Regions from separate parts of the Bacillus aerius genome, predicted to be linked through region 1. Evidence: riboswitches for the same ligand, from Rfam matches in the RefSeq annotation. Region 1 holds a riboswitch; each other region holds the start of a gene.
The links. A riboswitch is a leader RNA that binds a small molecule or an ion and turns the genes downstream of it on or off. The one in region 1 is predicted to bind S-adenosylmethionine.

Region 1 (7,756 bases):
ATGAGGCAGATGTCTATAACCTAAGAACAGAAGCAGGCATCGTTCCTGTGTATAAGATGGTGGACACATGTGCGGCAGAATTTGAATCAGAAACACCGTATTTCTACAGCACATATGAAGATGAAAATGAATCCGAACGAACAGATAAGAAAAGTGTCATCGTGCTAGGCTCAGGTCCAATCAGAATCGGACAAGGAGTAGAATTCGATTATGCGACCGTTCATTCAGTGTGGGCAATCAAACAAGCAGGCTATGAAGCCATTATTATTAACAACAACCCTGAAACCGTCTCAACAGACTTTAGTATTTCAGATAAGCTCTACTTTGAACCACTCACTGTAGAAGATGTGATGCACATCATCGACCTTGAACAACCAGAAGGTGTCGTTGTTCAGTTTGGCGGACAAACAGCGATTAACTTAGCAGATGAATTATCAAATAGAGGGGTTAAGATTCTTGGAACTTCGCTTGAAGACCTTGACCGTGCGGAAAACCGTGACAAGTTTGAACAAACATTAGAAACACTCGGCGTGCCGCAGCCAAATGGTAAGACAGCAACGTCTGTGCCAGAGGCAGTAGCGATTGCGAATCAAATCGGTTACCCTGTGCTTGTCCGTCCTTCCTATGTATTAGGCGGCCGTGCAATGGAAATTGTGTATCAAGAAGCTGAGCTACTTCACTACATGGAGAATGCGGTGAAAGTCAATCCGCAGCATCCAGTGCTCATTGACAAGTATTTGACAGGAAAAGAAATTGAAGTAGATGCTGTGTCTGACGGAGAAACGGTTGTCATACCAGGCATTATGGAACACATTGAAAGAGCCGGCGTTCACTCTGGAGACTCCATTGCGGTCTACCCGCCGCAAACTTTGTCTGAGGACATCAAAGCGAAAATCGCAGAATACACGATTAAACTCGCAAAAGGCCTTAACATCATTGGGCTTTTGAACATTCAATTTGTTCTATCAAAAGGTGAAGTGTATGTACTTGAAGTGAATCCGCGTTCAAGCCGGACTGTCCCATTCTTAAGTAAAATTACAGGCATTCCAATGGCGAACTTAGCTACAAAGGTTATTTTAGGAGAAAAACTGAAAAACTATGGCTACCAAGAAGGGCTTCATGTTGAGCAAGAAGGCGTATATGTTAAAGTTCCAGTCTTCTCTTTTGCAAAACTAAGAAGAGTAGATATTACACTAGGGCCTGAAATGAAATCAACAGGTGAAGTCATGGGGAAAGATGTCACAATCGAAAAAGCCCTCTACAAAGGGCTGATTGCATCAGGCATTCAAATTCCAAAAGACGGAACGGTTCTCCTGACAGTGGCTGATAAAGATAAAGAAGAAGGACTTGAGATTGCAAGAAGATTCCATTCCATCGGCTATCATATTTTAGCAACAGAAGGAACAGCGAATTACTTAAAACAAGCTTCCATTCCATCAAGTGTTGTCGGCAAAATAGGAGAAGAAGGAAAGAATCTGCTGGATGTCATTCGAAATGGTGAAGCCCAATTTGTCATCAACACCTTAACAAAAGGAAAACAGCCAGCAAGAGACGGCTTTAGAATTAGACGTGAATCTGTTGAAAATGGTGTCGCTTGCTTAACGTCACTAGATACAGCGGAAGCGATTTTAAGAGTGCTAGAGAGCATGACATTTAGAGCAGATGAAATGCCAGAAGTGAAAACGAATGCTGAGGTGACAGTAACGATATGAAAAAAGCATACTTGACGGTCGTCTCGAACCGAGAGATCGCTGATCATATTTACGAAATGACATTAAAGGGTGATCTTGTTGAATCCTTTCAAACAGCTGGACAGTTTCTTCATATAAAGGTCAGTGAATCCATGACACCGCTGCTGAGAAGACCGATCAGTATTGCCGATATTCATGCCGAAAAGCAAGAAGCAACCATCATTTACCGCGCAGAGGGAGAGGGCACAAAGCTCCTTTCCCAAAAGCGGGCGGGAGAATCAGTCGATGTGTTAGGACCGCTTGGAAACGGCTATGACCCTTCAGTCGTTCAGGCCGGACAGACCGCATTATTAGTCGGTGGAGGAATCGGTGTGCCTCCGCTATATGAACTGTCTAAGCGGTTAACGAAAAAAGGCGTCATCGTAAAACATGTTCTCGGTTTTCAATCGAAAAAGGATGTATTTTATGAGGAGAAGTTTCAAGCACTCGGAGATACGTTTATCGCAACCGTTGATGGGACATATGGTTCGAAAGGTTTCGTGACAAATGTCATTGAAGAGAATGAGCTGGACTTTGATGTCTTGCTTTCCTGTGGACCGACACCTATGTTAAAAGCACTAAAAGACTCTTATCCCGATAAGCCTGTCTATATTTCAATGGAAGAACGAATGGGCTGCGGAATCGGTGCATGCTTTGCTTGTGTCTGTCATACCGATCAGCACGAGAAACCGTACGTTAAAGTTTGTCTGGATGGACCTGTTTTTAAAGCGGAGGAGGTGGCGCTATCATGCTAAACATCGAATTACCCGGCTTATCTTTAAAAAATCCAATCATTCCTGCATCAGGCTGTTTTGGATTTGGAAAAGAATTCGCATCATTATATGACCTTTCCTTGCTGGGCGGCATCATGATTAAAGCCACGACCCTTGAACCGAGATTTGGCAACCCGACACCGAGGGTAGCTGAGACAGGAGCCGGTATGCTGAATGCGATTGGTCTCCAAAATCCAGGTCTAAAAGGCGTGCTTGAACATGAATTACCTTGGCTTGAGCAGTTCGATACCCCTATTATTGCCAATGTTGCTGGATCACAAGTTGATGATTATGTTGAAGTAGCAAAGCAAATTAGTCAAGCAAGCAATGTTCACGCCCTTGAACTGAATATCTCGTGTCCGAATGTGAAAACAGGTGGAATTGCCTTTGGGACCGATCCAGAAATGGCGGCTACATTGACAAAAGCCGTCAAGGAAGTTTCCTCCGTTCCTGTTTATGTGAAACTGTCACCTAATGTAGCCAATATCGTTGAGATTGCTAAAGCGATTGAATCGGCTGGAGCGGATGGACTCACCATGATCAATACCTTGATTGGGATGCGTTTAGATTTAAAAACAGGCAAACCCATTCTTGCCAATAAAACAGGTGGATTATCAGGTCCTGCTGTAAAACCTGTTGCCATCCGAATGGTGCATGAGGTCAGTCAGGCCGTTTCTATTCCGATTATTGGGATGGGCGGGGTGCAAAGCGCTGAAGATGTACTTGAATTTTTACTAGCTGGCGCAAGTGCGGTAGCTGTTGGGACAGCCAATTTTGTGAACCCATTTATATGCCCGGAAATCATTGATGAACTGCCGAATGTGTTAGCGGCTTATGGGTATTCATCTGTAGAGGAATGCATCGGAAGGAGCTGGAAACATGAAGCACTTGCCCATCATCGCGCTTGATTTTCCATCAGGACAGGAGGCGCACGCCTTTATAGATCGTTTTGAAGGCACTCTATTATTCGTAAAGGTCGGCATGGAGCTGTTTTACCAAGAAGGTCCTGCCATTATTGACGCACTGAAAGAAAAAAATTGCCGTATTTTCCTTGATCTGAAGCTTCATGACATTCCAACAACTGTGCAAAAAGCGATGAACAGGCTTGCTGCACTTGGTGTTGATTTGGTGAATGTACATGCAGCCGGCGGGAAAAGAATGATGCAGGCGGCCGTAGAGGGGCTTGAAAGCGGAACCCCTGCCGGGCAAAATCGCCCGGCTATTATTGCAGTGACCCAGCTGACAAGCACGTCAGAAGATATGATGAAAAAAGAATTACTAATTGACCGCCCATTGCAAGAGGCGGTGCTTCATTATGGACAATTGGCATATGAAAGTGGACTTGATGGTGTGGTGTGCTCTGTTCATGAATCAAAACAGCTTCATGAACAAATCTCTCCTTCCTTTCTCACTGTGACGCCAGGAATTCGCTTACCAAATGATCAAACGGATGACCAAAAGCGTGTGGCGACACCTGCCTTTGCCAAAGAACAGGGTGTTTCACAGATTGTTGTGGGAAGATCGATCACAAAAGCCACAAACCCAGTGGAAGCTTATCAACAAATTTTGAAAGAGTGGGAGTGACTGCCGGATGAAAACGAAAATCGCGAAGCATTTATTACAAATCAAAGCTGTCTCTTTAAAACCAGACGAACCATTTACATGGGCGAGCGGTATCAAATCACCGATTTACTGTGACAATCGCCTCACCTTGTCTTATCCTGAGGTCAGAGGGGACATTGCGGAAGGTTTAAAAGACTTGATTCTCACTCATTTTGAAGGAGCGGAAGTTGTCGCAGGTACAGCTACAGCTGGCATTCCTCATGCGGCATTAGCAGCTGATCGTCTGAATGTACCGATGTGTTATGTAAGAAGTAAACCAAAAGCACACGGAAAAGGAAATCAAATTGAAGGAGCCGTATCACCTGGACAAAAGGTGGTTGTCGTAGAAGACCTCATCTCAACTGGAGGCAGCGTTCTTGAAGTTGTGGCTGCTCTAGAAGACGAAGGCTGTGACGTACTCGGAGTTGTTGCGATCTTCACTTATGGACTGCCAAAAGCAGCTGCGGCTTTTCAAGAGAAAAACATTCCCTATGTCACGCTGACAGACTATGACACACTGACAGAAGTGGCACTTGAGCTAAAAGCAATCGAGCCTTCTGCTATGAATAAACTAAAACGCTGGAGACAGGATCCTTCGTCTGAATCTTGGATGGAAGAAACGGTCTAAAAAGCTTGTCTTGTTTTAAAAAAGCTGTGCTGCGCTGCACAGTTTTTTATTTGGTTAAAAATAGTAAAATAGACTCAAATTTAAATAAAAACTAATCCTATCAATAAAGTCGGGTTGACTTTTGTTTGAATTGTGTTAATATTTAATACAAATTAAAACTCTTATCCAGAGAGGTGGAGGGACTGGCCCGATGAAGCCCGGCAACCTGCGATTTGCAAGGTGCTACTTCCTGCAAAATGATTCTATTTTGAAAGATAAGGAAATCGTGAGCTTCCTCATCTTTCTTTCGGACTGAAAGAAAGTTTTTTTATTTTAACGGTGAGGAGGAAGAGGAGATGGAACTGAAACAAAACCAGGATGAGGACTTAGTGAAGCATATGCAAGAGCTGATTGGGGATATGAAATTCGGTTCAATTACGTTGGTCGTTCAGGACGGTCAAGTGATTCAAGTGGAAAAAAATGAAAAAATCAGATTAAAGTAGTGCGGAGAATAGCAATAGAAGCAGTACTCCGGAAGGGGAGAAACAATGTTAACTTATGAAAATTGGCAAGAGCCGTCCATTACATTTCAAGAGGACGATTTGTATAAAGGGGCCCTATCTGTGCTGAAATGGGCGTACGGCCACTATGGTGATCAGCTCGTTTATGCATGCAGTTTTGGCATTGAGGGCATTGTCCTGATCGATCTTATTGCGAAAGTAAAAAAAGATGCAAGAATTGTCTTTTTAGATACAGGTCTGCATTTCAAGGAAACATACGACACCATTGATGCAGTTAAGGAAAGATATCCTGGGTTAGACATCGTGCTGAAAACACCTGAGCTGACGGTGGAAGAGCAGAATGAGCAGCATGGTGATAAATTATGGGAAACGAATCCTCAAAGCTGCTGCCATATGAGAAAGGTCATTCCATTGCAAGAGGCACTATCTGGCTATCCGGCATGGCTGTCTGGTTTAAGAAGAGAGCAGTCGCCTAAACGAGCAGGTACGAACTTCTTAAATAAGGATGAAAAATTCCAATCAGTCAAAGTATGTCCGCTCATCCACTGGACGTGGAAGGACATATGGAGATATGCGTCTAGAGAGGATCTTACTTATAATCCGCTGCATGACCAAGGATATCCAAGCATCGGGTGTGCACCTTGTACACAGCCGGCATTTACTGCTGATGATTTGCGTTCTGGAAGATGGTCAGGGACAGCAAAGACTGAGTGCGGATTACATGAGTAAGGGAGCATAATGTATGGAAATCGCCGCAATTTTATTTAGCTTATTCTTTGCTTTAAATATTGGCGCAAGCGGAGCAGCCGCTTCGATGGGCATCGCATATGGTTCAGGTGCGATCAAAAAGCCAATATACGCGCTCAGCGTTTGTGCAGTTGGAATATTAGCAGGTTCAGTGATTGGCGGCGGCGAGGTCGTCAAAACGATCAGCTCCGGGATTATGCCTGAATCTGTCATCACACTTGAAATTGTGTGTATCATCATTGGCTCGGCCGCATTATCACTTTTCATAGCGAATCTCTTGGCCATTCCTTTATCCACAAGTGAGGTCACAGTAGGAGCTGTGGTCGGTGTGGCAGCCGCATATAAAGTGCTGTATGTGAAATCGATCTTAGTCATTGTCTCTTTTTGGGTGATTATTCCGATTGTTGCCTTTGTTTTTACCTTTGCTGTTGTCAAAATCATCAGATTGTTCCCTAAACGGACATTATCCAAAAAAGGAACATTGATCTTATCTGTTGTTTTGATTATCAGTGGGTTTTTAGAAGCGTTTTCAGCCGGCATGAACAATGTCGCCAATGCGGTCGGCCCGCTTGTCGCGTCAGGTGTTTTATCAGTCGGGCAAGGAACCCTTTACGGCGGAATCTTTGTGGCCATTGGGGCGCTGCTTCTAGGAAGAAGGGTACTAGAAACAAATGGAAAGAAAATTACACGCTATCAAACGGGTGAAGGCATTCTATTATCGAGCACCGGTGCAGGACTTGTCATCGTCAGCTCTATATTCGGACTCCCTGTTCCCCTTACTCAAATTACCTCCTCGTCCATTATTGGGCTTGGTATGGCAAAGGGTGGACCGAACATTTTTCATAAACATGTTGTGAAAAAAATGCTGAAGGTATGGGTTGTGTCACCTTTCTTATCACTTAGTCTATCTTATTTGTTGGTAAGCCTTTTCTTAAAAGGAGACTATTACTCTATCTTTATCATGATGAGTGTACTGCTTGCTTCACTAGGTGCACTGAGTCTTATGAAGGCAGTTAAAAATGAGAGCAGCTCGATTCATGAACAGGGCGGCGGGATTTAAATATAAATCCGACTATTAACATCTAATAAATATGAACATTGAGAGGAAGATGAACAAATGAGTTTAACACCACATGGTGGCGTATTAATTAATCGAGTAAATGAAGAATTTGATCTAAGCACAGCTGCGAAAGAAATCGAGCTGGATGCCATCTCTTTTGCAGACCTTGAACTCATCGCAATTGGCGGGTATAGTCCAATTGAAGGGTTTTTAACGAAAGCTGATTATGAAGCAGTTGTCAGCAGTATGCGACTAGCAAGTGGTGTCGTTTGGTCTCTTCCGATTACTTTGCCTGTCACAAAGGAAAAAGCAGCGGAGATCAATCGAGGTGACATTGTTCGTCTATCGTATAATGGAACAGTATACGGGGTCATTGAGGTGGAAGATCAATACACACCTGATAAGGAAAAAGAAGCAGTGAATGTGTATAAAACAGATGACCGCAATCACCCAGGCGTGAAAAAATTATTTGAACGCGGTGATACGTATATTGGTGGTAAAATTACACTGACGAAACGCAGTGAAAAACCTTTCCCGCAATTTACGTATGAGCCAGAAGAAACAAGAAAACATTTTAAAGAAAACGGCTGGAAAACCATTGTTGGTTTCCAAACGAGAAACCCAGTCCATCGTGCGCATGAATACATTCAAAAGACAGCACTGGAAACAGTGGATGGTCTATTTCTAAATCCACTTGTTGGTGAAACAAAATCTGA
Region 2 (7,756 bases), 200 kb from region 1:
AGATTTAAAGAGCTGAAGAGCATTTTGACCGATTTGCCGACATGTTTCTTCATCTTCGATTTGAATTTGAATGGCTTCATGGACAAGATCAGTTTTGGCTGCATTCACCGAAGCAGCACGCTCAATGCGCTGATAAAGCCGGTCTAATGCCCAGGCAAGATTCACAGCGGTTGGACGAGCACTGTTTAAATATTCTTTCAGGCGAGCGACTTCTCGCTTAAAGAGATCAATGTCTTCTGTATCAATCTCTTGTGCACTGAGTGCGAGCCCAAAAGCCGCTGTAATGCCAATAGCAGGTGCTCCGCGCACTTTTAGCGTCACAATGGCATCATACACATCTTCTTTTGTATATAAATGCTCAAACACGGTTTCAGCGGGTAATTTTTGCTGATTCAAAATGTTGATACGGTTTTCTTCCCATTCGACGGAACGGGGAACTTCAAATTCTTTAGACAAAACTCGTCACTCCTTTACAGTTTGCTGGAATAATGCGACGAGGTCAGACGCTGTTTCCACTGCTTGATATTGTTTGATCAATGTTTTTCCTAGTGTAAGTGCTGCTTTTTTCTGCTGAAGCCTTCTAGAATGTGATGGAATCGCATCGAGATCAGCCGCATGCGCAAGACCGATGGTTCGGCGAACAAGCTCACAGCCAGCAAAGCCGGTGGCTTCTTTTAAAATACGGTCAAACGTTGTTTCTAAAAAGCTGTCCGATACACTAAACGCTTCAATACTGTCTTCTTTCCATGCTTTTGTGAACACTTCTTTGAATGTTGCCCACACATTGACGACATGATCAAAAAGGTGCTGCTGATCCTGTTCATTCTCATGAGATAAAGCATTTATGAACAGATTGGCAATAAAGTGACCGATATCGAATCCGAAAGGACCGTAAAAAGCGAACTCTGGATCAATGATTTTCGTTTCCGTTTCGTTTGCAAAAATACTGCCTGTATGAAGATCTCCATGTACCAGTGTTTCAGCAGAGGTTAAGAAGATCCGTTTCAATTCGGCTGCTTTTGCTTGCAGTTCAAGATCAGCCCATAGGGCTTGTGCCTCTTCTCTTAATTCCTCTTCGAAGTCATTCGTTTCGCTGTCAAAGAAAGGATCTGTGAAGACGAGTTTTTCTGTAATGTCACAAAGATCAGGGTTCGTAAACTGTTTCACGAATTGTTTTTTGATTTTAGGATTTGTGGCAAAGTCAGACGTGTAAAATAGTGTTTTGCCTAAAAATTCTCCGACATGATCTGATAAATACGGGTATTGTTTTCCGGCAATTAGCCCTTTTCTGACGATTTCGAGGTGTGATAGATCCTCCATTGCCGTCACTGCAAGAGCTGTATCCGAATAATAGACGGCTGGTACGAGATGAGGTGCATACTCTGACTGCTTGATGAGTGCTGCACTTTCAATTCTTGCACGATCTAATGTCAGCGGCCAGCTTTCTCCAACGACTTTTGCGTAAGGAAGGGCCTGCTTGATAATCAGTCCTTTTGCTTGTTTGTGATCATAAATATGAAAGACGTAATTTAAATTTCCGTCACCGATTTCAGTGCATGTTAAATGACTGCTCTCCTGAATCAATCCAAGTCTAATGGCAAGTGCAACTGCCGAACTTTCTGTTAATTCTTCATATGATGCCGTAAGTGTAACCAATTGCTTCCCTCCAAATCATATAAAAAAGCCTCTTTCTCCTGAGAGAAAGAGGCTTGATGGCGTGTATGCTCGAAGCCTCTCTTATCTCTCAGCACATACGTCTGATGGAATTAGCACCGTGCCCTATAAGACAATGAATTGTCTTGGCGCTGTTCTTGCTGCGCCCCACTTCACAGTGGTATTAACGGTCGGTTGCTGTTGGGGTCAAAAGGCCAAATCCCTCGCCCAACTCTCGATAAGAGAAATCAATATGTAATTGTTTCATGTCTGCTTGCATTTCTTAATTCTAGATATTATCAGAGCTGCAGTTCACATGTCAATCTTTTTTCAAAATTGCTTTACAATTCATAAAACAATCCATTACAGTGATTGTATTGTCATGTAACTTGAATAGAAGGTGAAAAAATGGAATTCCAGCAATCGGATGTATTGAAACATTTACCGAAACAATTTTTTGCGTCGCTTGTACAAAAAGTACAGAAAAAAGTGCAGGAAGGGGCAGATGTGATTAATTTAGGTCAAGGAAATCCTGATCAGCCCACTCCTCCACATATTGTGAAAGCGATGCAGGAAGCGGTAGCAAAACCTGAAAATCATCAATACTCCTCATTCCGCGGGACAGCGAAACTAAAAAAAGCTGCAGCTACTTTTTATGAAAGAGAATATGGTGTCACGCTTGACCCAAAGACAGAGATTGCCATCTTATTTGGAGGGAAAGCGGGACTAGTCGAATTGCCGCAATGTTTACTGAATCCAGGTGATACGCTGCTTGTTCCAGATCCGGGCTATCCTGATTACTGGTCAGGCGCTGTGCTTGCCGGAGCTCGCATGGTCACAATGCCTCTTCTTGAACAAAATGATTTTTTACCTGACTACCACCAATTGTCAGAGCAGGATAAGAATCAAGCAAAATTGATGTACTTAAATTACCCAAATAATCCGACTGGTGCGACTGCAACCCGGACATTTTTTGAAGATACTGTTGCGTTTGCGAGTGCAAATAAGATGTGTGTTGTCCATGATTTTGCATATGGCGGCATAGGATTTGACGGCGAAAAGCCCCTTAGTTTCCTGCAAATAGACGGAGCAAAAGAGACAGGTATTGAAATCTATACATTGTCCAAAACGTATAATATGGCTGGTTGGAGAGTCGGTTTTGCAGCAGGGAATGCCTCTGTTATCGAAGCCATTGAGCTTTATCAGGATCACCTGTTTGTGTCACTGTTTAAAGCAACTCAAGATGCAGCAGCAGAAGCACTTTTAAGCGATCAAACGTGCGTACAAGTACAAAATGATCGGTACGAAAAAAGACGAAACACTTGGATTGCTGCATGCAAAGAGATTGGCTGGGACGTCAGTGCGCCAAAGGGCTCGTTTTTTGCTTGGTTAAAGGTGCCTGAAGGGTATACATCTGAAACTTTTTCGGATGTATTATTAGAAAAAGCACATGTTGTTGTGGCACCAGGGAATGGCTTTGGTGCTCACGGTGAAGGCTACGTCAGAGTCGGCCTTTTAACAAGTGAGGAGCGGCTAAAGGAAGCCGCTGATCGTATCGCTGCCTTGCAGTTATTTGAAAAAAAGCCATTGACAACGTAAAAAAATGGTGCGATAATTCAGGCAATATTTAAGAAAATTGAATATTCTTATCAAGAGTAGGCAGAGGGACTAGCCCAATGAAGCCCGGCAACCGACTTCCATGAAGCACGGTGCTAATTCTTGCAGCAAGCGCTGAGAGATAAGATTCGGATGAATGAGACGAAACCTCTTTAACGCGCTGATCAAGCACTTAAAGAGGTTTTTTTATTGACCATATACAGGACGCAATCGAAAGGGGATTCCTAGTGAGTGAACTACTGGCAACATACGTACTAACACATCGAGAGGATGAACAAATAGACCGAAAAGCAGAGCAGATCGCACTTGGGTTAACGGTCGGGTCATGGACGGACTTGCCGCAGCTCAAAAAGGAGCAGCTAAAAAAACATAAAGGCCGTGTGGTGAGCGTAAAAGAACAGTCCTCCGCAAATGGTGGTCTGTATCAATCAGAGGTGACCATTGCTTATCCTGAGGCGAACTTTTCAGCTGATATACCAGCGGTGTTGACGACGATTTTTGGAAAGCTTTCACTGGATGGGAAAGTAAAGCTCGTCGATATCGAATTTTCGGAAAGGTTTAAAAGCTGTCTGCCAGGACCGGTATTTGGCATTGAGGGGATACGAAAGAAAGTAGGCGTGTTTGATCGGCCGCTATTGATGAGTATATTTAAAGGCGTGATCGGCCGTGATATGGAGGATTTAAAAAAGCAGCTCCGCTTACAGGCTTTAGGTGGAGTAGACTTCATCAAAGATGATGAGATTTTATTTGAAAGCCCATTAGCCCCTTTTGAAGATCGAATCATGGAAGGAAAAAAGATATTAAAAGAAACATATGAAGAGACAGGACATCGCACGCTTTATGCTGTTAATTTAACTGGTAGAACTTTTGATTTGAAAGATCGAGCAAGAAAGGCAGCCGAACTCGGGGCTGATGCGCTTTTATTCAACGTTTTTGCCTATGGACTTGATGTCATGCAAAGCTTGGCTGAAGATCCAGAGATCCCATTGCCGATCATGGCACATCCGGCAGTGAGCGGTGCAATGACATCATCTCCAGACTATGGATTCTCGCATTCTCTTCTTTTAGGCAAATTAAATCGATATGCTGGCTCTGATTTAAGTCTTTTTCCCTCTCCTTATGGATCAGTCGCCCTTCCGAAAAAAGATGCCATTGGCATTTTCGAAGCATGTGTGAAAGAGGATACAGTTCAACAAACATTTCCTGTCCCTTCAGCAGGCATTCACCCGGGAATGGTGCCGATCTTAATCAAAGATTTTGGACTTGATCATGTCATTAATGCAGGCGGGGGAATTCACGGACATCCGCGGGGAGCAACTGGAGGAGGGAAAGCCTTTCGTTCGATCATTGATGCGGTGGTCAAAAAAGAGTCTATCGAAGAAAAAGCATCAACTTGTCAAGACTTACAAGCAGCACTTGATCTTTGGGGAAGGGTAGCAGAATAAATGAAAAAACCAATTGTATGTTGTGATTTTGATGGCACGATTACGAAAAATGATAATATCATTCGCATCATGAAGCAGTTTGCTCCAAAAGAATGGACGAAATGGAAGGATGGTGTTCTAGCAAAAGAGATCACGATCCAAGAAGGCGTCGGGCAGATGTTTCAGTTACTGACGAGTGATCAGAAAGAAGCCATTCGGTCATTTATTTTAGAGGATACAGAGATTCGTGAAGGATTTGAACAGTTTGTCGATGATGTCAAAAAAGCAGACATTCCTTTCTATGTACTCAGCGGCGGTATGGACTTTTTTGTCTATCCTATCCTTGAAGGGATTGTCGAACAAGAGAATATTTATTGTAACCATGCATCATTTAAAGAAGACCATATTCAAATTGAATGGCCGTATGCCTGTGATTCAGAATGCCAAAATGGCTGTGGCTGCTGCAAGCCTTCCATTATTCGAGAACTGACGCAGGAAGATGACTTTATTATCATGATTGGTGATTCAGTGACTGATATTGAGGCAGCGAAACATGCGGATCTCACGTTTGCGCGTGATTATTTACTGAACGAATGTAAAGAGCTAGGGCTCGTACATAAAGAGTATGAAACATTTGTTGATCTAAAAGCGCAATTTGATCAAATAAAGGAAGTGAAGGAATGGCAGACGAGAAGAGTAAACGCTGGAAGGAACTAGCAGACATCAAACGTGAATTGGCACAAAGAGACTGGTTTTACGGAACGAGCGGCAATTTATCGATAAAAGTGTCGGATGATCCCATCACGTTTTTGGTGACGGCAAGCGGCAAAGATAAAAGAAAAGAAACCGACGAAGATTTTGTTCTTGTTGATGCAGCAGGCCAGCCGGTTCATCCGAATGAGCCGCTCAGGCCATCAGCTGAAACACTGCTTCACACATACGTTTATGAGCGGACGAAAGCAGGATGTTGTCTTCACGTCCACACGATCGATAACAATGTCATTTCTGAGCTGTATGGCGATAAAGGAGAAGTTCGTTTTAAAGGTAACGAAATCATTAAAGCGCTTGGTTATTGGGAAGAGGATGCAGAAGTTGCTGTTCCTATTATTGAAAACCCAGCTCATATTCCGCACCTTGCAGAGCAATTTGCAGTGCACCTGACGGACGATGCTGGTGCTGTACTCATTCGTAATCATGGCATCACCGTTTGGGGGAAAAGCGCATTTGAAGCCAAACGAGTCTTAGAGGCTTATGAATTTTTATTTACCTATCATTTGAAAGTAGCGCTTTATCAAAAGCAGCTTGTTAAATAAAAAGGAGGAAACACACATGGCGACCATTTACATTCATAATGAAGAGAACACGTTACTTGAGAACGAACAAGAGGTCCAGGCGTATTTAGAACAGCAAGGGGTCATTTATGAACATTGGGATATTGAAAAACTACCAAAACAGTTATCTGAAAAGTACGATTTAACAGATGATGAAAAGGAAGAAATTTTAACTGTGTTTCAAGAGGAAATAAAGAGTATCTCCGAGCGAAGAGGATACAAAGCGCAGGATGTGATTTCATTATCAGATGCGACCCCTAATCTGGATGAACTGCTTCAAAACTTTAAACGTGAGCATCATCATACGGATGATGAAGTCAGATTTATCGTGAGCGGTCATGGAATCTTTGCCATTCAAGGCAAAGACGGCGTCTTTTTTGATGTGAGACTGAATCCAGGTGATTTAATTTCTGTGCCCCCGAATATTCGTCACTACTTTACACTTCAAGAAGATCGTCAAGTCGTCGCAGTTCGCATATTTGTCACAACTAAGGGCTGGGTGCCAATTTACGAAGAAGAAACGGTTTAATAGTGGGAGCTGATCATTTCGCATGAGGCGGAAGATCAGCTTTTTTTTAGGAAAATAGACATAAAATGAGAGAGAAAATAGTTGATTTTGGTCTTCTGCATAGGATAAAATTCTGTTTAATCAATGTGTCAGTCCTGTCCAATTTTGAAGTTTACCCCCAGAATTCATTGGGTAAAAGGTCTTTAGGCTGTAAAAAATTAAATAAAATAAGCATATTTAATTTAATTTACAAATAAAGTATAATTTTGGTGTCGGATTATTTAGAGCGTAGACAGACGAATTCATAGCGGGAGCTGAGATCATGAATATTTATGTACGGAAAGAACAGCTATTAATGTCAATTGATGAAAAGAGAAGACAAATGGTAGAAGCTGCTCAAGTAGAAGGCTATACAGGTGAGACGACAATTAAATATAGTCAAGAACTGGACAACCTGATGAATGAGTATCAGTATCTTCTTTTTCATGAACAACAATCTGTTGCTTCCTTTCATGATCTTGTATCACAAATGAGTCTCCTTTCTGTCAATCGTCCTTCTTATTGACATCAAAAAACCGGTCTTGCCATTAGCAAAACCGGATGAATGCTTCAGCTATTAGTGTGCAGAAGGGAGCATGATGATCACGGTTGTTCCTTTATTCACTTCGCTCTCGATATCGATTGTCCCCCCATACATCGAAATGATTCGTTTACACACAACAAGCCCAAGACCTGTTCCTTTTTCCTTCGACGTAATAAAAGGGAGGAAGATATGTTTCAGCATCTCTTCTGGTATACCTTCACCTGTATCTTTCACTTTTATGATGACCTGTTCTTTTTCAGCCTCAATGACAATCTTCAAATGACCGCCATTTGGCATCGCTTCTAACGAGTTTTTCGCTACATTCAATACCACTTGTTTAATGTGATCCTTCGTGCAATACACGCCAACATCTTGAATGGTATTGATTTGCAAATCAACCTCGACATTATAAAGGTTCGCCTCAGAAAATACAATTGGCATGATCTCACTCACAATTTCTTTCACAGAATTATTTTGCCACTTTTCAGCCGTTGGTTTTCCTAGCACAAGAAACTCACTGACGATTTGGTTAATCCGTTTAATTTCTTCCTCGATGACAGAAAAATAAAGCTGATCCTCTTCTGAACGATACTTCTTTTGCAAAAGTTGAATAAACCCGCTAATGCCTGTTAATGGATTG
Region 3 (7,756 bases), 1.3 Mb from region 1:
TATCATCAGTTTACACCTGAGATTCATGAATCGGTCTTTGTTGCAGAAAACGCCACCATTACAGGTGATGTCACAATTGGAGAATATTCAAGCGTTTGGTTCCAAACGGTCATTAGAGGCGATGTAGCTCCTGTGAGAATTGGAAAAAACGTCAACATTCAAGACTTATCCTGCCTGCATCAAAGTCCTGGAAAAACACTTCTTATTGAAGATGGTGCTACCATTGGACACCAAGTCACATTACATAGCTCTATCATTCGAAAAAATGCCCTCATTGGCATGGGATCCATCATTCTCGATGGTGCGGAAATTGGCGAAGGAGCCTTTATTGGTGCAGGTAGCCTTGTCCCGCAAGGAAAAGTCATCCCAAAAGGCTCACTCGCTTTTGGCCGTCCAGCCAAAGTCGTTCGCCAGTTAACAGATGAAGATATCCAAGACATGGATCGTATCCGCAGAGAATATGTAGAAAAAGGACAATACTATCGTTCCCTTTTATCGCGTTAACATCATACATGTATCTTCACTTTATCATGTTTTTTTCAGGATATTAAGCAATAACTGTGTACCGCTTGTTATTTTACCCTTTTCCACTACTTTCTATCATGACAAAAAAGGTTTTCAGCACAAAGCTGAAAACCTTTTTCATTAGCTAAAAATAACTTCTTTCGGCTGGTGATTCAACTGCTCTGGATCAATGCTGCGCTCTACATAGATGCTATGCCAGATCATAAAGATCAGGACAGTCCAAATCTTACGGCTATGATCTGCTTTTCCAGCACAATGATCATTTAATAAATCAAGAACATATGCCTTGTTAATGTATTCATCTGTCTGACTGTTTTTAATGATATCTTTCGCCCAAGCGTTCATCTCATTTTTCAGCCAATGACGAATTGGCACAGGGAAACCTAGTTTTTTACGGTTTAACACATGGTCCGGTACAATGCCTTCTGCTGCTTTACGCAATAAATATTTCGTTGTGCCGTCTTTCGTTTTCAGCTCTTCTGGAATTTTAGAAGCTGCTTCAAATACGACCTTATCAAGGAATGGAACACGAAGCTCAAGAGAATTCGCCATTGTCATCTTATCTGCTTTCAGCAGGATATCCCCGCGCATCCACGTATGGATATCAACATATTGCATTTTGTTAATATCGCTGTAGCCTGCACTTTCCTCGAAGTATGTTTTCGTCACGTCACGATACGTGATGTTCGGATCATACTGCTTTAAGAGGTTTTTCTTCACTGGCTCTTCAAAGATTTTCGCATTGCCGATATAACGTTCCTCTAATGGCGTACAGCCGCGAACGATAAAGCTTTTCCCTTTCATTCCTTCTGGCATTAAACGAGCCAGACGAAGAAGAAGCTTTTTCAGCATGGAAGGTACAGATTCGAAAGGCTTTAGAGACAGCGGCTCACGGTAAATATTATATCCACCGAACAGCTCGTCTGCTCCCTCACCTGAAAGAACAACTGTGACTTGTTTTTTCGCTTCTTTTGCCACGAAATACAATGGAATCGCCGCTGGATCAGCCAAAGGATCATCTAAATGCCAGACGATCTTTGGAAGCTCATTCATATATTCCTCAGGAGAAATCACAGCACTAAAGTTTTGCAATCCCAGCTTATCAGCTGTTTCTTTTGCTACATCTACCTCACTGAATCCATCCTGCTGGAAACCAACAGAGAATGTCTTCAGTTCAGGGTGAAATTCCTTTGCGACTGACACGATGAAAGAAGAATCGATCCCGCCTGATAGGAATGAACCAACAGGCACATCACTTCTCATATGGACTTTTACAGAATCATAGATAGCATCACGTACTTCTTCTACTAATTTCTGCTCTTGTGTTTGTTCAGGTTTGAATTGAACTTTCCAGTAAGTCTTAAATGCAATGTCTTGGCCTGGACGCAGTGTAAACTGATGACCTGGCTCGACTTTGTGCACTTTTTGATCAAGTGTATTTGGCTCAGGAACGAACTGAAAAGACATGTACTGCTGCAAAGCAGTCTCATCAAATAAAATGTTCTCATTCACAGCCATTAAGCTTTTGCGTTCAGAAGCAAAGTACACTTGGTCATCCATTTGTGTAAAATAGAGCGGTTTAATGCCGAAAGGATCTCTTGCGCCATATAATAACTGCGCTTCTTTATCCCAAATTAAAAATGCAAACATCCCGCGAAGCTTCGATGCCGCTTCTTCTTTATAGTGGCGATATGTGGCAAGAAGGACTTCCGTATCAGAATCTGTGCTGAACGTATAGCCTTTTTTCACAAGCTCTTCTTTCAGCTCCACATAGTTATAAATTTCTCCGTTGAAAATAATCCAATACTTTTCATCTTCATAAGAAAGCGGCTGCTTTCCGTGTTCAACATCTATAATACTTAAACGTCTAAATCCAAATCCTACATGCTCATCATGAAAGTACCCCTCATCATCCGGACCTCGATGAACGATGAGACGATTCATTTGCTTAATTAACTCTTCCTGCTCAGTAGTTTCGGACAATGGACGGTGATTAAATACACCAACAAACCCACACATATTATTGCCTCCACGTTATGTTATTTCTTAAAAGTAGACCTATAATTAGACAGTATTTTGTCCAATTTTGTTTCACATTTTTACGCTTTTTGTAGAATTTTTTTTAATCAAAAGGAAAACCGCTTAAAATAAGCGGTTTTGTATGTTGTTATTCTCCTAATGCTTCCTTGCGAAGCGTGTCGGCTTTATCCGTTTTTTCCCATGGAAGATCCAAGTCATGACGGCCAAAATGTCCGTATGCAGCGGTTTGTTTATAGATCGGACGACGTAAGTCAAGCATTTTAATAATGCCGGCTGGACGAAGATCAAAGTTTGCACGTACCACTTCAATTAATTTCTCTTCAGAGGCTTTTCCTGTTCCAAATGTATCAATTGAAATAGAGACAGGCTGTGCAACACCAATTGCATAAGCAAGCTGCACTTCACATGAATCTGCAAGACCAGCTGCTACGATGTTTTTCGCTACATAGCGAGCCGCATATGCTGCCGAACGGTCAACCTTCGTTGCATCCTTGCCAGAGAAAGCACCGCCACCGTGACGAGCATACCCGCCATAAGTATCAACGATGATTTTACGTCCAGTTAAACCAGCATCCCCTTGAGGTCCACCGATAACAAAGCGGCCTGTTGGGTTGATGAAGTATTTTGTTTCTTCATCGATCAGTTCACTTGGAACGACGGGGCGGATGACATGCTCTTTTAAGTCGCTTTGAATTTGTTCAAGCGTCACTTCTGGTGCATGCTGTGTAGAAATAACCACCGTATCAATACGAACTGGTTTGTTTTGTTCATCATATTCAACTGTTACTTGAGTTTTTCCGTCCGGACGAAGGTATGCAAGTGTTTCATTCTTGCGTACTTCTGTTAAACGGCGAGATAATTTATGTGCAAGAGAAATCGGCAGTGGCATAAGCTCTTCAGTTTCGTTGTTTGCAAAACCAAACATCAAACCTTGGTCACCTGCACCGATCGCATCAATTTCTTCTTCAGTCATTGTTCCTTCACGTGCTTCAAGCGCTTTGTCTACACCTTGCGCAATATCAGCAGACTGTTCATCAATTGATGTAAGAACCGCACATGTTTCCGCATCAAAACCATATTTCGCACGTGTGTAGCCAATTTCCTTAATCGTGTCACGCACCGTCTTTGGAATGTCGACATAAGTAGACGTTGTAATCTCACCGCTTACTAATACGAGACCGGTTGTTACAGAAGTTTCACAGGCAACACGTGCATTTGGATCTTTCTTTAAAATTTCATCCAAAATGCTGTCTGAAATTTGATCACAGATTTTATCTGGATGTCCTTCGGTCACTGATTCTGAAGTAAATAAACGACGATTTTGACTCATAATGGCTATTTCCTCCTGTACAAGACCACATCATCCCAAGATGAGGCCTCCAATATGATACGGAACTCGTTCCCTCTTATATTTCAACATGTTTATATTAGAGATGTTATTGGCAATTTGTTCATATGATATCCCAAAAATAAAAAAACCATTTCCTTCATTGCGAGGAAAGGGTCTGAGATCGCATGCCTTTCACTCTTATCGCTCAAGGTGTTCTTGTACCTTGCATCAGGTTAGCACCTTGGTTTCTCAGCATGTTCATGCCTTTTTCATAAGAAACCGGTTGCTGGGCTTCATCGGGCCTGTCCCTCCACCAACTCGGGATAAGAGTATCCGTTCAATAAGATATCTTATCTTAAACCCTTGCGTCATGTCAATGGTTCATAGGAATTATCTCCCCTTTTTTTCACCTCATCATTAGCATCACCAAAAAGCATATTTTCATAGCAGAAATGAAAAAACACACACAAAAATGTTTAAATAGTATAGACTATTATTATCAATGTGTTATACTAATCAAAACAAACAAATTCAACGGTAAAGGAAGGGTTTTTTTATGAACTCAGTGGATTTAAAAGAAGATTTGCAGTCATTGCTCTCATTAGAAAATACGCACCAAAATTTATCTGTTCCGAAACTTGTTGAAAAGATTTTGGCACGTAATGAAGGCGTTTTAACTTCAACTGGTGCTGTGCGCGCCACAACGGGTGCCTACACTGGACGTTCGCCTAAAGATAAATTCATCGTAAAAGAAGAAAACTCTGAACATAAAATTGATTGGGGTCAAGTGAATCAGCCGATCTCGAAAGAGGCATTTGATCGTTTATATACAAAGGTTGTGTCATACTTAAAAGAACGTGATGAACTATTTGTCTTTGATGGTTTTGCCGGTGCTGACGAAAAATACCGTATGCCAATTACAGTTGTAAATGAATTCGCTTGGCACAATCTCTTTGCAAAGCAGCTATTCATCAGACCTGATGGATCAACACCATCATCAAACGAAAAACCTTTCACCATCTTATCTGCACCTCACTTTAAAGCAGATCCTGAAACAGATGGCACAAACTCTGAAACGTTTATTATCGTTTCTTTTGAAAAACGGACGATTCTGATCGGTGGAACAGAATATGCAGGAGAGATGAAAAAATCCATTTTCTCTGTTATGAACTACCTGCTTCCTGAACAAGATATTTTATCAATGCACTGCTCTGCTAACGTCGGTCAAGAAGGCGATGTTGCTTTATTTTTCGGCCTTTCAGGTACTGGAAAAACGACGCTTTCTGCAAGTGCAAGCCGCAAGCTGATTGGAGACGATGAGCATGGCTGGTCTAACACAGGTGTCTTCAATATTGAAGGCGGATGCTATGCAAAATGCGTGAACTTAAGTGAAGAAAAAGAACCACAAATTTACAAAGCCATTAGCTTCGGATCAGTGCTTGAAAATGTAGTACTTGATGAAGAAACACGTGAAGCAGATTATGATGACACATTCTTTACTGAAAATACACGTGCGGCTTACCCAATCGAAATGATTGATAACATCGTGAAACCAAGTATTGCAGGTCACCCATCTGCTATCGTCTTTTTAACAGCTGATGCATTCGGTGTTTTACCTCCAATCAGCCGTTTAACGAAAGAACAAGCCATGTACCACTTCTTGAGCGGTTACACAAGTAAATTAGCGGGAACTGAGCGTGGCGTGACGTCACCAGAAACAACGTTCTCTACTTGCTTTGGTTCACCATTCTTGCCACTTCCTGCTCATGTCTATGCTGAAATGCTTGGTAAAAAAATTGATGAGCACGGCGCAAAAGTATTCCTTGTGAATACAGGCTGGACTGGCGGCGGCTACGGTACGGGCAAACGAATGAATCTTGCTCATACAAGAGCAATGGTGCAGGCAGCGATCGAAGGCGATCTTGACAACGCTGAAATGATCACTGACGACATCTTCGGATTACACATCCCGCTTCATATTCCAGGAGTGCCAGATGAAGTGCTTCAGCCTGCTAAAACATGGGACGATCAAGAGGCTTACAAAGAAAAAGCAAACTTCCTTGCAAATGAATTTAAAAAGAACTTCAAAAAATTCAGCCATGCAGCAAGTGATATTGAAGCAAAAGGCGGACCACTCGTCTAATCAAAAGGAAAAAGCTGAGGGATTCATTCCCTCAGCTTTTTTAGTTCGTTGAATGCAATGACACAAGACGGTACGTCACCTTCGTGATATTGTCTGTGAGCTCCAGCTTTTCAACATGTGCTGTTCCTGTTTTTTCTCCGTCTTTCGTTTTACGCACCTCAAGCGGAATATTTAATGGATAAATGCGGTACCCTTCCTTCATGAGCTCAAACACATTTTCTTCAATTCTTGTCTCTTTTCCTTTTGTGACAATCATTGTATTAAATTCAACAGGCATTCCCATAATGAAAATCCCCCTACTTTCTATATTTCTTTCTACCGTTTATTTTACCACATTTCCGCCTTTTCGGCTGTGCATCCATGTCGTCAACCGTCTGACAATCTCCCGGTTATGCTGTGGCGGGAAATAATGATGATATCCGTGAAAATACCATGTTTCCACAGATTTGCCATGCTGACGCAGTGCATCTTCTAATAAATACGCATGCTCAATGGATACATTCTCATCCAGCTCCCCATGAATGATTAAGACAGGTGCTTCAATTTGGTGCACATGATTCAAAGGCGTTCTAGCCTCATATGCTTCTGGTACCTTATGAGGAGGACCTCCTATCACACGCTTCATCATTCTTCTCATATCCACACGTTCTTCATAGGTGAGCTTCATATCACTTACGCCTCCCCATGTCACAAAGGAAGCGGCCTCATGCTTCATTTCAACAGCGGTCCATATGCCCATAATTCCGCCGCGGGAAAAACCAAAGATATGAATGCGCTCCTGCTTCACCTTTTGATGATGTTTCAACAGCTGAAATGCAGCAAATGCATCTTTCCGATCTTCTCCGGCAAAATCCTCGTTCCCTTCGCCTCCTTGATTCCCTCGGTAGAAGGGCGCAAAGACGACAAACCCTTGCGCAGCAAATTGCACAATTCGGCCAGGTCTAACCATTCCCACATTTTTAATGCCGCCCCGTAAATATAAAAAACCGTCATAGAGACCTTCTCCGGCCGGTTCAGCGAGCAGCCCCTTCATCCGAAGTCCATCGGCCTCATATGTCACTGTATATAAGTGAATATGCGGATGTGGCGACGGGAACCTTCTCTTTTCCACAATCACTTGAATTCTCTCCTTTTCATTCGGTGTTACGTCAAATGCTTGATAATGGCCTCTGCGACGAGCTGTCCTGATTTTGTCACCATCGGAGTGCCGCCGCCTGGATGACTTGTGCCGCCAACAAACCAAAGTCCTTCAATATCCTTTGATTGATTATTGATGCGAAAAAATGCCTGCTTGAACGAGTTTGACGACATGCCATAAATGGCCCCATGATACGCTCCCGTTTTTTGCTGTAAATCAAGCGGGGTTTGTACCGCTTCAAATTCTACAAGCTGGTCAAGATCAAAGAGACCCTTTTCCTTTAGTTTTGTTTTCATATGCTGGCCATATGTCTCCTTTAGCATGTCCCAATTTTGCTCTTTTGTCACATATGGCGCATTGGCCAATACAAACAAGTTACTTCTTCCTGGTCCTCCGCTTAAAGCTGGCTCTGAATGACCTGAATAACAGATGTAAAGCGTCGGATCATGAGGAAGCTGTTTTTTCTGAAAAATATCCTTGAATTCTTGTTCATAATTCTCTGGAAAAAACACGTTGTGATGAGACAGTTGTTCATAGACTTTAGGGACGCCCAACAAAAGAACAAAACCTGATAACGATG

Region 2: another riboswitch for S-adenosylmethionine. It lies ahead of mtnW (2,3-diketo-5-methylthiopentyl-1-phosphate enolase); the one in region 1 lies ahead of M2353_RS07755 (DUF2292 domain-containing protein).
Region 3: another riboswitch for S-adenosylmethionine. It lies ahead of metK (methionine adenosyltransferase); the one in region 1 lies ahead of M2353_RS07755 (DUF2292 domain-containing protein).

Annotation. Positions count from the first base shown of each region.
Region 1 covers NZ_JARYHO010000001.1:1,501,447-1,509,202, forward strand. The annotation lists gene carB (carbamoyl-phosphate synthase (glutamine-hydrolyzing) large subunit) at 1-1,712, shown strand, start outside; gene M2353_RS07735 (dihydroorotate dehydrogenase electron transfer subunit) at 1,709-2,485, shown strand; gene M2353_RS07740 (dihydroorotate dehydrogenase) at 2,479-3,411, shown strand; gene pyrF (orotidine-5'-phosphate decarboxylase) at 3,383-4,087, shown strand; gene pyrE (orotate phosphoribosyltransferase) at 4,095-4,733, shown strand; SAM riboswitch class I at 4,892-4,994, shown strand; gene M2353_RS07755 (DUF2292 domain-containing protein) at 5,111-5,215, shown strand; gene M2353_RS07760 (phosphoadenylyl-sulfate reductase) at 5,261-5,962, shown strand; gene M2353_RS07765 (sulfate permease) at 5,976-7,040, shown strand; gene sat (sulfate adenylyltransferase) at 7,098-7,756, shown strand, end outside.
Region 2 covers NZ_JARYHO010000001.1:1,299,485-1,307,240, forward strand. The annotation lists gene mtnA (S-methyl-5-thioribose-1-phosphate isomerase) at 1-456, opposite strand, end outside; gene mtnK (S-methyl-5-thioribose kinase) at 463-1,656, opposite strand; gene M2353_RS06715 (pyridoxal phosphate-dependent aminotransferase) at 2,062-3,252, shown strand; SAM riboswitch class I at 3,297-3,398, shown strand; gene mtnW (2,3-diketo-5-methylthiopentyl-1-phosphate enolase) at 3,498-4,715, shown strand; gene M2353_RS06725 (2-hydroxy-3-keto-5-methylthiopentenyl-1-phosphate phosphatase) at 4,716-5,411, shown strand; gene M2353_RS06730 (methylthioribulose 1-phosphate dehydratase) at 5,375-6,007, shown strand; gene M2353_RS06735 (1,2-dihydroxy-3-keto-5-methylthiopentene dioxygenase) at 6,024-6,554, shown strand; gene M2353_RS06740 (aspartyl-phosphate phosphatase Spo0E family protein) at 6,856-7,098, shown strand; gene M2353_RS06745 (sporulation kinase KinD) at 7,150-7,756, opposite strand, start outside.
Region 3 covers NZ_JARYHO010000001.1:2,754,603-2,762,358, forward strand. The annotation lists gene M2353_RS14175 (gamma carbonic anhydrase) at 1-504, shown strand, start outside; gene asnB (asparagine synthase (glutamine-hydrolyzing)) at 646-2,544, opposite strand; gene metK (methionine adenosyltransferase) at 2,693-3,895, opposite strand; SAM riboswitch class I at 4,091-4,225, opposite strand; gene pckA (phosphoenolpyruvate carboxykinase (ATP)) at 4,452-6,038, shown strand; gene M2353_RS14195 (DUF2584 domain-containing protein) at 6,079-6,321, opposite strand; gene M2353_RS14200 (alpha/beta hydrolase family protein) at 6,361-7,155, opposite strand; gene M2353_RS14205 (phytoene desaturase family protein) at 7,182-7,756, opposite strand, start outside.